DNA from 2 places in the Alicyclobacillus sp. TC genome. Region 2 is predicted to be linked to the other one. Evidence: riboswitches for the same ligand, from Rfam matches in the RefSeq annotation. Region 2 holds a riboswitch; the other holds the start of a gene.

Region 1 (7,339 bases), 150 kb from region 2:
TGGCTATACCGTAAGCGCTTCGAAAACAAAGCCGACAAATTCGGAGTTTATTGCCATGATAGCTGATAAATTAAGGATGGAGCATAGAGTAGGGTAAAAGTTTGTCTTCATTCATAATGACTCGAAGATTACAAATTTAAAGCCAATCGCTTTTTGGTAAGATGGAAGTGTGAAAATCTTTACCAAAAGGCGATTTTTGTATTTGTATAGTTGGAGTGGTTGTAATGTTATTCGAAAAAGACTTGCTGTCTGTAAGATTATTAACAATGCAAGATTACCCTCTGCTAGTCAAATGGCTTTCTCAACCACAAGTTCTCGAATTTTACGAAGGTAGAGATCAATCCTATAATATGGCTAAAATTTCCAGGTTATATGGGTCAAAAAACTTCCGTGGAATAACAGCTTGCATAGTTGAATATAGAGGAGAAAATATTGGCTATGTCCAGTTTTACGCTTTACCCGATCAACAAAAAAATGAATATGGCTTACGTAAGGAAGAGTTGATTTATGGTATAGATCTATTCATCGGTGAGATTTCTTTTTGGAATCGGGGCATAGGTACTTTATTAGTGACATCATTGGTGCAATATCTAGAATGGGATTGCAAAGTTCATCGAATTGTGGCTGATCCGTTTGAATGGAATGTAAGAGCTATCCGCTGTTATGAAAAAGCGGGTTTTCGTAAATGGAAGTATTTACAACATCATGAAATTCATGAAGGAACCTGGCAAAACAGTTGGTTATTGATGTATTCTTCTGCAAAGTGATCTGCAAAGAATAGAGAAAAAGCATCTCAGGAGGCAGACTAATGGAGGATATTCGCTATCCAATCGGAAAATTTGTATTCGTTGAAAATGTAACAGAATTGGGTAGGGGGAAGTGGATTCAAGATATTGTTGAAGCACCTTCCAAACTGAATCATGCTGTTGAAGGATTATCAGGAGAACAGTTGGACATACCCTATCGTGATGGAGGCTGGACGATTCGACAAATTGTCCATCATTTGGCTGAAAACGATATGTTAGTGTATGCAAGATTTAAGAGCGCTTTAACCGAAGATAATCCACAAATCATGGCGGTCAAAGAAAACTTATGGGCAGAACTTCCTGATATTCATGTGCCCATTGCTTCATCGTTGCAGTTGTTTACATTGATTCATGAACGTTGGTCCATTTTACTCAAAAATATGTCTGATAAAGATTTTACACGTACTTTTGTCCATCCTGTAAGTGGGGTGTGGGACCTAAATAAAGCGCTCGGTGTTTATTCTTGGCATAACAGACACCATATAGCACAAATTATTAATTTGCGGGAAAGAATGGGTTGGTAAATTGTTTCTCTCGTTGCTGGGGTGGAATGAATTTTAGATCAATAGCACATTTGACATGATGGATGACACAATTTATCTATAAATATGCCAAGTTCCGCTCGTCCATGTGGACGAATATCGTGATGTCCAAATCCTTCCTTCGCGTAGAGTGTAGATGACCACAAACCAGTTTTGTGGAAATTCACTCTATAGGAGGAGAGTAGACATGGTGACTCGTGCGCATGTCACACCATATGTGGGGCAGCGTGTAGTTGTTCGCACTCATAATGGAGCCATCCATCACGGTATCCTGCATTCCGTCACTAACGATGGAATCTACCTGCGCCCTTTGCGTGGTCAATGGCAGCCAGCCAATTGTCAAGAGCAAGCACAATACGAAGTCTTAACCCGCAAGAACGGATCGCAGGAAGACGTTGAAGAAGCATGGTGGCCATTCTTTTTCTTGCCCTGGCTTGCTATAGCTGCATTTTGGCCATGGGCTTGGTGGTGGTAAGTTCTGTTTTTTGTATGAAGCATCAACTTTTCCTCATGGTAGCCGGCTCCCTGCGAGCCGGCGTTACTCATATATCATCTGCTAAATTTACGGTGAGGGATTTGAACTTAGGATGCTGAACCAGGCTTCAGCACGTACAGTGTGAGTGTCCTTCTACCAAAATCCAACGCCTCTTGTTCGGTAGCCATACAGATGTCTATTCGATCTCCCTGAATAGCGCCTCCCGTATCGGCAGCAATTAAGTCTCCAAATCCAGGGATATAGACCACCGAACCGAGGGGGATGACAGACGGATCGACCGCGATAACGCCTGGTTCAGCAGGTCTTCCTGTTGCAGTAATTCCGCCTGCAACGTATGCCGTAGCAACCACCGTTAAAGTTTCGGCACTTTGCAAATTATTGCTGCTTCTCGCACTGAGCGTACTTTCAGGATTAGATTGATTGTAAGTTTGGGATTGAATAGGTGGTAAAACTGGAGCAATCCCTTCTAAGAGAACACGGGGAGTTGGGGGGCGGATGGTTTGAACGTGTTCGGCCTGTTGCAACATACGACCATCTAAAAAAACGCGCACCTGTTTAATCTCAGCAATGCCTTCTTCGCCAGAGTGCAAGACGTGGTATTGACCTACTGGCAAACGAGTTGTTTTTTCTATAAAGGTTTCAAATGGTAATCTTCGCTTGCTGATGGTGGTTACCACATGTTTTTGCATAAACCGATGGTCTGTATGAAGACTTGTCATGAACGATTTTTTAGAGTTTTCTTTTTTTTGTAATCTAATTTTTAGCCATTGTGATTTATTTTGCGCCTGTAAACTAGAATTTTCATTATTGATATAAATTGAATTCGCTTTCGGAAACAGGGTAGTAGTTTCCTGATGAGAAGAAGGAACCAATGTAGTAGCTCCATCGGCAATCAGCGAGGCAATCAGAGCTGAAATGGTTACCGGCATCATACCTGGCTTAAGCAATTGCTCACCCCTATCGAAAAATAATGAATTGGATTGGCTGGTTTGTCATTCAGACTATGCACCAGCCTCTCTTTTCATGACAGAGTTTTTACCGTATCTTTAGGTTTGCAGTTCTCGTTTGGGAAAAGAGGCACAATACATATGAATAAACCTATAGCTTTGATTTCTTTAATCCTAGTTACATTGGTTTGGGGAGTAACATTTACTTTAACGAAATCAGCACTTTCGGATGTACCTGCCCTGCCATTTTTGGCGATCCGCTTTCTATTAGCTAGTTTTTGTATGCTGCCCTTCGTGTTTTGGAAACGTGACCTGCGAAAACAAATGAATTGGCAATCGACGTGGATAGGTGCAGGAATTGGTCTGGTATTAATGCTTGGTTATGCCTTGCAAACTTTTGGACTAGAGACCACTTCACCCGCAACAAGTGGCTTTTTGACAGGACTTTCAGTGGTCATGGTACCGTTTATCAGTTCGGTTATTCAGAAAAAAAAGAGAATGGGTGTCCGTGTCTGGGTGGGAACATGGTTCGCAGCAGGCGGTTTATATCTACTTTGTGGACCAGGATTAATTCATATGCAACCTGGCATCCTGGAAGGTTTATTTTGTGCGTTGTTTATGGCGTTACAAATCGTCATGGTAGAAAAGGCAGCCCCTTTCATCTCACCTCTCTATCTGGCTTTTGTTGAAATTGCAACCATGTCAATTTGTTTTTCAATATACTCCTTTTTGGTCTACCCTCATTCAGTATGGAATCTGGCAAATTGGTTGCAGCCCAAAGTGGTTATTTCTCTGCTTGTCAACGGCATTATGGGTACCTCTATTGCTTATTGGATTCAAAATGTTGCTCAACGTTATTTGAGCGCTTCTCAATCTGCAGTTATTTTTACGTTAGAACCGGTATTCGCTGCTCTTGTGGCTTGGCTTTTAGATCAGCAGAAGTTAGGTTTCTTCACATGGTTCGGAGCTTTTTTCATTTTGCTAGGCATGTGGTTGAGCGATACTTCCATTCGATGGAAACTAACATGGAAAAATCATGATGAAATCAGTCAATGAGGTAGAAAAATGATAATGTTTATATAAAAAATGGTAATCAAGTAAATTATTTTAGAATGAATTCAATAATTTTTTATGTTAGCTTGTTAGTAATCTTCTGCTTCAAGCCGAATCGCTAATAGCAGCGTACGGGGGATTTTCAGTATGAAGGTGCGGGAATGATGCAATTGCCCGATCGCCTTCTAGGGGTGAATCCAAATTTGGACAGGCGTACTCGATCGCCTGAACCCGACAGCTAACCTCGGAGGCAATTCTCGAGAGGGAGTCGTTTACACATTATGTTGAAAAAACAATTTTTAAAGAAGCGAACTTTGCAAATCGCTGCTCCGGTCGTAGCAGTATCTTTTTTTGCGGCCACACATATGACGGTTGCCCATGCAGATACGATGTCAACGTACACCGTACAAGCAGGCGATACATTATGGAAAATTTCTCAAGCCTACCATATCTCTCTAGCTTCATTGGAAGCAGCTAATCCTCAGGTCACTCCGCGCGATATGTTGATTGGCACAGTACTGAATTTGCCAGTCTCAAGCCGTACATCTTCTTCTATTGTGGCCAACACCAACCAAATAAATTCAAGTTCATCTCCAACCGCAAATGCTGATTATTCAGAGGCTACTTACAATAGTAATCTATATTGGTTAGCCCATTTAATTTCTGCTGAAGCTCAGGGTACCCCGCTCAATGCTCAAATTGCAGTGGGGGATGTTGTCTGGAATCGTATGCAAAATCCAGATTACCCAAACACTGCTTATGGGGTAATATTCCAGAAAACGAACGGTTATGCGCAGTTTACTTGTACCACGAACGGTTTTATCTATCAGACTCCTGTGGCTAGCGCTTGGACTGCTGCCGAAGATGTGTTGGACAACCATGAAAATCTAGTACCTAATGCGTATGTTTTTTATAATCCATCCAAAACCGCTTCTAACAGTTGGGTCTGGGATCAACCAACCATTGAACAAATTGGGCCGTTTATTTTTGCACAGTGATGGTTTTGTAGAAAGCCATTACTGGTTAGATTTTTAAAAAGTTTATATTTTATTTACTAAACTTATATAACAGAAAATTTTAAATAATAAAACAAAAAAGAGGTGCATTTTGTGAAAAACAACAGATTTGCCAAATGGTTTTGGCAAGGCGCTGGCGTCTTGGCAGCTGCATCAACAGTTCTCGCCTTTGTTCAGCCAAACGAAGTTTGGGCTGCAAATCTGTCGTCCAATTCCAGCGAATATGTAGAGACGAATCACGGTTGGGTAGACATGTTTCGCTCACCATCTATCTATTCTCCTGTGGTAGGTAAATTAGAATTATCGGAGCAAGCACCGTTGGTAAAAAAATATAACAACTACTGGTATGAGGTTGATTGGCAAGGTCAAGATGTTTTTTTGACCACGAGTAGCAGGTTTGTCCATCTGGTAACAACCGATAGTACTCAAACAGTTGCTCCTTCTTCAACAAACACTGCATCATCGGATCTTTCAGCAAATACGACTGTAAACACAAATGGATTGAGTTCTGCAACCTCTCCTTCGTCATCTTTGCCAGAGTGGAAAATAGAGGCTAACAAAGTGATTGCTGTAGCCCGTACCCAACTGGGTGTCCCTTATTGGTGGGGGCATCAGGTTCCTGGTGTAGGTTTTGACTGCTCAAATTTTACGGCTTGGGTTTATCGGACTGCTCTTGGCATCCGCTTTTCATCGTCGTCCGTATATCAACGTTATCATGTAGGAACACCTGTTCCACTGTCGCAAATTCGTGAAGGAGATTTGCTTTTCTTCCGAACAGCCAATAACCCGACAGGTGGAGGACATGTGGGGATTTATGAAGGTAACGGAATGCTCATTGAAGAAGGTGGGGGATACGGAAAAGTAGTCCAAGTTTCACTGTATTCGACTTGGTTTGGGCATGCTTTAGTTTTTGCTCGCCAGGTCATTCCTAACTCCTAACCAGATGTTTGTCAATCGGGCGAATGTCCATGGCATAAATCTGGACTGCTACGTACTGTAAGAGCAGAAACCGCTCAAGGGAGGTGCTCTTAGATGTACGGAGTATTTGGAGGATATACTCGCTGGGCTGTAGTATTTCTCATCATCTTTGTGCTCTTTATCCTGCTCGTGCCCTATTCGGTAACTACCTGCACCACAACACCGGTTGCGTAATTTAACAATTTTTACAAATTCAGAACAAAAAAGCTGTCCCTGCAGGGGCAGTTTTTTGTTTCAAAACAGGAAGGACAATGAGAGGATTTGCTGAACAGTTTGGAATTCCTTAATCTATTGATGAGACGTTTCTCAACACTTCCGTCTGAAAAGGAGATCCGTTCATGATTTTTCTTGTTGATCTTCCCCAACCGTTTGATTGGGACGCTACCATAGAGCGGTTTGCCGTTCGAGAAGATATTACAGTCCATGTTCAGGACCATACGCTCATTCGTACTTTTTGGACGGGAAATAAACCCATTGTTTACCGTGCTTCCGCAGTCAAAAGCCGCTGTATGGATAGTGTGTTGAAGATAGAGACCAATCGCAACCTTTCTTATCAAGAACAAACAGAATTGAAGGCACATTTGGCACTCACACTTAGTTTTACAGACGACGTAGAAGCGATGTATGAGACATTGCAACATACACCTGCAGCCATACTTTTTGAACGCTTTCGCGGGTTGCGTCCAGTACACGATCCAACGCTTTTCGAATCGCTCATCCGTACCATCATCGGGCAACAGTTAAACACTAAATTTGCTGCCACTCTTGTGAATAGGCTGGTTCGATTAGCGGGTGATCACGTTGAAAATCCATTTGTAGAAGAAATTTTCACTTTTCCAGCCGCAGAATCCTTATTGCGATTTTCTGTGGATGATTTACGGCAAATACAATTGAACAATCGCAAGGCCGAGACAATACTCAGCATTGCTCGAAGTGTGGTTGAAGAACAACTGCCGCTTGAAAAATGGCGTGGTATTTCTCGCGAGGAGTGGTTTGAGCGTTTACTGCCGGTGAAGGGAGTGGGTTTCTGGACAGTGGAGTGTCTGCTGCTTTTTGGGGTGGGAATGCTTGATGAATGGCCAAGCGCAGATGTGGGATTGCAGAAGGGTCTTGCCAATCTTCTTATTTTGCCGGATCGTCCCAATCTTGATGAAACCAAGCGACTCGGTGAGATGTTTGCTCCTTTTCGCAGTTATGTCACTTATTATGTATGGCACAGTTTACGTCATCCATTACCAGGCCATACGTCAAATAGATAAATGGGTGTTTAAGTTAGGAATATTTTAGAAATCCATTCAAGGAGGAGACCACCTATAATCGAAACAATAAAAGAGACAACTGCTCGTAATATCGTATAGGGAACTCCAAGAAAAGGAAATTCAGCAGGTATGCGTGGTAAAGAAACAAGCTGCCAAGATGTAAGAAAACTGAAAACCGCCCCTGGAGCTGCTTTGGCGTTTAAAAGTCCAGCGGCTAAAGGATAAACTGCCCAGCGCGATCC
Region 2 (7,339 bases):
CCAAATTGATTCTTGAACTCCTAAAATCAACCCAATAATCCACCCACTGATACATGCTCCATCGGAAAATTTTCGCGGATAGGCACGCCATATGGCTACAATGGCATCGATAAAAACTGCAAAAACGATAGCAATCAGTATATGAAAAATTCCCGTCAATGAGCCACTCGCTAAAAAGTTACTAACAGATAACAGGAGTAGAATGACCATTAAAGTCCCTTTAGGAGTAGACATATATTTTTTTAATGAATGCAAATTTACTTGTTGTTTTCGTTTTGGAACACGTTTGTTTTTTCGCAATGCCAATAGTCCTCCATTTTTTTAGACATTTGCACACTTCCGTCAGATAAAACAAGTAATCCCTCAATACCTGCCTCTTCCAGACGAAGGAATCCTTCTTGAGGGGACAGGAGCATCATCACCGTGGAAAAACCATCTGCCAACATAGCATATGGAGCCATAACTGTAGCGCTTGCTACATGGTGAGGAGATTGTTTATCTACTCCAGAGATGATGTGATGTTCTCCCTTAATAACGGGACTAAGACGTTCATAGCCTCCAGAAGTGCATACAGACATAGCATCGGAAAAAAGTAAATATCCTATTTTCTTTTCTGGAGAAAACGGATTGCGAATAGAAATCTTCCACGGCTCACCATTAGGTTGTATACCTCTGGCGATCACATCTCCACCAGCATTGATACAAAATCCTGGATATTCAGAAAAACAATGAACTACCAAATCAAGTGCTAGCCCTTTTGCGGTAGCTCCCACATCCAAGAGGAGCGGTTTCATTAAGCGAACGGTTTTTTTCTCCACATCAAGCTTTACATCACGATAGGAAGCATTAAAATCTATTTTTTCGCATAAATCCAATTTGTTTCCAGTCAAATAATTTGTGACAAAACCACCTTTCTCTAGCCATCCACCTATGGTCGGGTCAAATCGTCCATGAGTCATCTTGGCCAATTCTAAACTGAATTGGATAACCTCGAATAATAGAACAGGTACTTGAACATCCTCACCAATTTGTTGTGAAAGACGTCGTAACGCACTGTGTTCAAGAAAACGACTGCAGGTTTCCTCTACGAGGTTGAAAACTGAAATTGCTTGTTGCAAATTTTTTCTAACATCTTCAGATGAATTACCCTCTATGGAAACCCAAAAATCAACTTTTGTACCTAAAGCAAGCACTTGATGATGATAGAGTTGAAGTTCTTTGCTCAGGATAAATTCCTCCATTTAAGCCTTTGCAGCTTGCAAAGCCTGATAGACAGCCATAGCAAAATCTTGAGTACTTGCTGTGGCTCCAGAGACAATATCAATTTGCCACGTCTGCTTAGCTTCAACTTCGTTTGGTAAAACCGGATCAATAACGGATTGTGGATAATGAGTGGTACATTGAGTGATCTGCACTTGAGTGATTTTTCCATTCTGTATCGTTACAGAAACACCGACGCTACCATAAGCGTTCGTGCCCACTCCTTGGTAAATACCGTCCTTATAAAGAGAACTGCTATCGCTCTTATGTTGAGACTTGTCTGAATTTGATGTTTGATGATTTGCAGGAGTTGTTGTTGATGATAATGCTTTGTGGAATGACCTAGTCTCGTGATGTTCTTTTCCCATTTGATGGAATACCTTGTTGGACTCACTTGCATTTTTTTGATCTAAGATCTGTGGATTTAATGCCTGAACTGTCGGTTCCGTATAGAAAAAACCTGCAGCATAGATAGCTCCTACAGCGGCTGTAGATAATGTTAACCATTTGGATTGAGTAGTTTTGAGCAATCGATAAACACCACTTTCACCCGATTCCTATTCTCCGTCATAGATTAATAAAAGTGGCCTTCTAGGTGTTGAAGTATTTGTCCGATGGTTATGAAGAACTTGTGGAGTCATGAATAAAAAAAAGGGCTTGTCCCTCTCGTCATCTAAAGATGACGAGAGGGACAAGCCCTATAGAAAGTTTCACTTTTAAAACATACGTTTGACAGTAGTGATGTGATTGTACCAATACGTTCCAGGATGTAAAGGTGCAATACCTACTTTACCCAAACCGCCGCCTTCTTCAATCATCTGACCATTTCCAATATAAATCGCAACATGACCACCATGGTTAAAAATAACCAAATCCCCAGGTTGCATATCCGAAATAGGTACCTGCCAACCTACATCGTGATATTGTACTTGCGAAGCTCCACTCATAACATAGCCGAGCGCATGATGATAAACATAGGCTGTAAAATTAGAGCAGTCAAAACCATACTGACCTCTATCTTCGTTATGCCCCCATCGATAGGGAGTGCCTAACTTACTTTCTGCTACTGTCAATATAGCTTGAAACTTCTCTTCTGGTGTCGCGTGGATTCCAGCTAACGGTTGAACAGATGGCTGATAAGTGACTCCTGGAGGTAGTTGACCGTTATACGCCAATTGAGATTTGACGTAGCTATTGCTGGAAAACGAATAAATGGGTGTACGATGATAAGTTTTTGCCATTGCAATTTGACTGGTAGCAGGCAAAAATACTGCAATGGATGTTAAAGCCAATAAGGCTGCTTTTATTTTCATAAAGTCCTCCCCTTGCCTCCGAGGTTAGTTGACGGGTTAGGACGGAGGTCGCCCATGCGCGTTGGCGCATTCACCCCAAATTGTATCCCCCGTACCCTAAATGGGATTCGGCTGTTTTTTGGTTCGGACTTTATGCTAACAAACACTTTGTCATAATTTCATTGCAAAATAGTTAGAAAGAAGTCTATAGTTTTCCAAACGATTTTCTAATTCATGAGCTTTACTCAAAACTGAATCAAATTTCACCGATACGGAATGAGGTACTTCTCGAGTTACAATTCCCTCAGCTTTGACGACCACTTGATGGGCTGGCAGATGTGCCCAAAATGAAAAGAAAGCAACAGCAATTACCATTAAAGCCGCAATAGATTGGGGTACTTTTATAAAAAAGGAACGAGCTTTTAAACCAAATATTTTACCCATTCGAGATTGATTTTGTAAGTGCCGTTGAGGAAATACATACACTTTAGCATGAGTAAGTAGCGTGTCTGTTTCTGTAATTTGCTGATTCTTGTTTTCTTGAATCATGAGATTACGGTAAGATACATATTCTTCAACTTCTTGCCGACATTTTTCACAATTCTGTAAATGGCGCTCAAAACGTTTATTTTCAAGTTCGGTAAGTAATCCAGCCACATATCTCAAGCTTAAATCACACAATTGCATGGATTGCCTCCCGTCTCCCCCAGTTTTAACCAATCTTTCTCATCATGTAGACCCATTATACGAAAAAACCCCTAAACTTGACCAGTATTTTCTCAATCTCTCTTTTCATTTTTGTAGGAATACTGACTGGATCAAAATTCGCACATCAATGGATTGCTTTATGTCTTGTTTCACCAATAATTTGCATACTGCAGCAAAATTATATACGGTTGAATGAAAAAGCAGGAGGCTTATTGGAGTATGGAAGTTAAATCTATTTATGAAGCGATTGGCGGTCAAAATACAATAGCCAATCTGGTTGACATATTTTATACAAAAGTCCAAAAAAATGAACTCCTACGTCCTCTATTTCCAGAAGACATAAAACCTGTGCGTGATAAGCAATTGATGTTTTTGACTCAATTTTTTGGAGGGCCTTCGCTTTATACAAATATGTATGGTCATCCAATGTTAAGAGCCAAACATCTTGCACATCCTATTACTCAAGCTCATGCGAGCGAATGGATACGTTGTATGGAAGAGTCACTCAATCAAATTGGGATAGACCATTCTGTTCAGGAATTTATGTTAGAACGACTTCGATTAACGGCTCAACATATGATTAATCGTTGAAGATTGGAATGCTTAAAAAATGAAAAAATCAGATTTCAAACTGACTTTTTCGGGAGTGGTAATAATGAATAACCTTCCTTAATTCTTTGAACTCCTTCTTCACAAACTCCATAGGAGCGCCAACTGCATGTACTACAAAGTACGGCTATATCCGAAGGATGCATATGCTGACGAATTCTACTTTCAACTGACTGCCAAGCCAGTTTTTGACCAGAGTGTAATCCTAATTTAACTAGAATCTGTTGATCGCGATCTGCAACATTTTTATCTTCACAATGATAACATTGATTATCAGGAAAATAATGACACAATTCATCTGGTCCCGTGACAATAAGTACTTCTGTTTGTGGCTCTATTCTCAATTGGTTATAAACATTCTTCATATGCTCCACGAATTCTTTTGAATAACCCATTCCTCGAAAGCCAAGCATACATAAAAGATGATGTCCGCGCAATTGAATCAAATCTGTCACCCTTCGATTTTTTAATCTGTGTATAGAAAACTAAACTTCTCACATAATAACTTTGCAGTCCAAAATCATTTTTGAAAGGGGAACTGAAAATGGCAAACAACAACGAAAAACTCGTACCAAGCCGTGCCCTGGATCAGATGAAATGGGAGATTGCAAATGAGTTTGGTGTTAATCTCGGAGCAGAAACGACTTCACGTCAAAACGGCTCCGTAGGTGGGGAAATCACCAAGCGTTTGGTCGCATATGCAGAAAGTCAATTATCCGGCCAAATGAAGTAAGCAAGGAAAACCTTTGGTTTAGAAAATAATTCTTAGCGAGCCTATCCATACACACGGATAGGCTTTCGCGTATAATAAGGATATTCCTGCCCACTGTCATTTGAAGAAGATTGATTTTATTTGTGAACAATATTTTTCTGCATCCAGCGAGCAACTTGGACGTCATTCCAATCATTTTTCGCCTGTAATTGTTCAATTACACGTTGTTGAACAGCTAAAGGTTTATTCTGACTCAATTTTTTACAACCTTCAACTAAATCAATCTCAACTTTAAAACCTACAATAGCTTTCATCATTTGTTGATAATAATGCTGCTTAGAATCCATAGGAAGTTTTGAATGTGGTTCATATGCATATATCAGTTTTTCAAGAATTTCTTCTAACTCAATTTCGTCTTTAACCAACCGACAGGTTCCTTGAATATGTACAGCCACATAGTTCCAAGTTGGTACCGATTGAGGAAGATCATACCATTCCGGTGAAATGAATGCATGCGGGCCAGAAAAGATACATAAACAAGGGCTACCATCCATTGCTCTCCATTGAGAGTTGGCTTTGGCCATATGCGCAAGCAGCATTTGTTTATCTTTGTCATAGTACATGGGTAGATGTGTGCAAAGAGGATGATTGTCCTCTGAAGTTATAAGTAAGGCAAAGGAATGACGAGTTATAAACTCTGAAATTTCATCTTCATCTTGCCATTGAAACGATTTTGGGATATACACTCCCACTCACTCCCTCGCTCGTCACCGATTTGGACGATCCGCTCACAAAAAATTGTAACATGTTGACGCAAGCTCCTTTGAGACCATAGGTTACTTCACAACAGAAATTTTGTATATGTTGTGTTACCTTTTTATGAATCATCTTTTCAGTAATGAACTATGAATTGAAAGGATTATGCCTGGTATGAAACATAAAAACTTGTACTTAAAACGTATTTATATACCAACTGATCCTTCTGACGGTACACGTATATTAATCGATCGATTATGGCCGCGAGGAATTCGAAAAGAGGAGGCTTACGTTGACATTTGGCTAAAGGAAATTGCACCAACAGATAGATTACGGAAATGGTTTCATGAAAATCCTGCACAACGGTTTTCTGAATTTCGTATTCTCTATAATCAAGAATTAACAACTAGTCTAAGTCACCAAGAAGCCCTAAATAAAATTAAAAAATGGGTGACAGAAAGCCCCGTAACACTCGTTTACGGAGCCAAGAATGAGTTAATCAATCATGCAGTAGTACTCTATGATTTTTTACTTGACTATTTATAATCTTGATTTCTGTAACCGGTTTCGATCTTAATAGACAAAAGTTAACTTTCAGATATTTGTTAAAGATAAACCATTCAAAATTCAGTCAGCAACTAGTTTGTCTGGTTTTTCCCGAGAGAAGAACCATTGAATATGAAATCTGTCACTGAATATGGTTGAACAGAAATAGTTTTACCCAATTGATGAAAATGTTGATAGGTAATACCACTACTTTTTTCTCCATACGTATATTCTATACCCGTTCCATTGGGCCGAAAACCTTTTAAATCCAACGAGACCTGGTAAACTTTATTTGGATTCTTGTTGATAATCATGACAGCCAATTTACCGTCTCTTAATTGCGTTGCATGTACAGCAATATCGGATACAGAAGCAGTAGAGCCAACAATAGTGGCCCCCGGCTTTACAAGGTCTCCAGCTAACTCAAAACCATAATAAGTTGGAAATGGCGTATTTACGGGTGGCTCAGTAACAGTATTTCCAGAACTGGTTGTAACTGAGCTACCATTAGACAAGAGCCCATAGTCGCCGTACGTAGTATTTCCATAGAGCGAAGAAGAGGTATTTCCTGCAAACGCCCCGTTATGCAAATCCCACCAATCTACATTAGCTGCTCCAGACTGTAGCCAACTTAACATATCATCATCCAGAAAGAGTGCGTTAACTAAACTTGTTGTCTGTTTGCCTGGATTATATGAGACAGAATTTGTTTCAGTTACGAATACTTTTAATCGCTTTGCTGCCGCTGGACTCAGGTCATTCGAAATCTCTTGACGCAATTCGGACATCATGAGAGGAATCTGGCTTGTAGAAGACAGCAGTCCACTATCTGATTCATTTCCAGGATTCTGAGCATACCAATGAACAATCACAAAGTTTACTGCGTCCGGATCCTGCTTTAAAGTATTTAAAACTGTCTTGTTCCAATCTGCTGGTGTTTTTACTCCCCATGGCCAATTAAATGGACAGGTTAAAACAACTCCAATTTGAATTTTAGGATCTACTGCTTTCATAGCTTTAGAAAATTGAATAACATTCTGGGCATAAGTTTGAGGACTTTTTGAATGGTGTAAATCAATTTCCCATTGGGCTCCGTAAAATCCATTTCCATAAACTTCATTACCTATTTCCCAATATTCAACATGGTCGTGATGTAGGATATTGGCATACTTTACCCAAGCTGCTGCTTCCTGTGGTTCACCACCACCAGTACCAGAAAAATTGGAACCATAGTTAACAGTAATAATAGGAGAAGCGCCTGTTTTTTTGGCAACATTCATGAAAGCGTTAAAATTAACGTTTGGATCAGCTCCTCCAGCATTTGCATCAATGGTTGTGCCAGTTTCCCAATTATAGTTATCTGCCGTAGAACCACCCGGAAAGCGTAAAGCTTCGACACCTATCGTTTTAAGCATTTTGGGGATGGATTTATCCAGTAAATTTTGATCCCAAGCAG

The links. A riboswitch is a leader RNA that binds a small molecule or an ion and turns the genes downstream of it on or off. The one in region 2 is predicted to bind cyclic di-AMP.
Region 1: it holds a riboswitch for cyclic di-AMP, as region 2 does, so the genes downstream of both, FY534_RS06020 (cell wall hydrolase) here and FY534_RS05255 (C40 family peptidase) in region 2, are expected to answer to the same signal.

Annotation. Positions count from the first base shown of each region.
Region 1 covers NZ_CP044434.1:1,238,683-1,246,021, forward strand. Annotated here, with positions in the region: gene spo0A (sporulation transcription factor Spo0A) at 1-97, shown strand, start outside; gene FY534_RS05995 (GNAT family N-acetyltransferase) at 225-767, shown strand; gene FY534_RS06000 (YfiT family bacillithiol transferase) at 809-1,330, shown strand; gene FY534_RS06005 (LSm family protein) at 1,536-1,823, shown strand; gene FY534_RS06010 (G5 and 3D domain-containing protein) at 1,931-2,791, opposite strand; gene FY534_RS06015 (DMT family transporter) at 2,933-3,847, shown strand; cyclic di-AMP (ydaO/yuaA leader) riboswitch at 3,943-4,113, shown strand; gene FY534_RS06020 (cell wall hydrolase) at 4,126-4,842, shown strand; gene FY534_RS06025 (C40 family peptidase) at 4,954-5,799, shown strand; gene FY534_RS06030 (DNA-3-methyladenine glycosylase family protein) at 6,177-7,097, shown strand; gene FY534_RS06035 (permease) at 7,106-7,339, opposite strand, start outside.
Region 2 covers NZ_CP044434.1:1,088,329-1,095,667, reverse strand. Annotated here, with positions in the region: gene FY534_RS05270 (RnfABCDGE type electron transport complex subunit D) at 1-300, opposite strand, end outside; gene FY534_RS05265 (FAD:protein FMN transferase) at 258-1,241, opposite strand; gene FY534_RS05260 (FMN-binding protein) at 1,242-1,790, opposite strand; gene FY534_RS05255 (C40 family peptidase) at 1,977-2,573, opposite strand; cyclic di-AMP (ydaO/yuaA leader) riboswitch at 2,575-2,696, opposite strand; gene FY534_RS05250 (anti-sigma factor family protein) at 2,724-3,239, opposite strand; gene FY534_RS05245 (globin domain-containing protein) at 3,480-3,851, shown strand; gene FY534_RS05240 (DUF1284 domain-containing protein) at 3,887-4,315, opposite strand; gene FY534_RS05235 (alpha/beta-type small acid-soluble spore protein) at 4,414-4,602, shown strand; gene FY534_RS05230 (FMN-binding negative transcriptional regulator) at 4,719-5,327, opposite strand; gene FY534_RS05225 (DUF488 domain-containing protein) at 5,512-5,883, shown strand; gene FY534_RS05220 (hypothetical protein) at 5,976-7,339, opposite strand, start outside.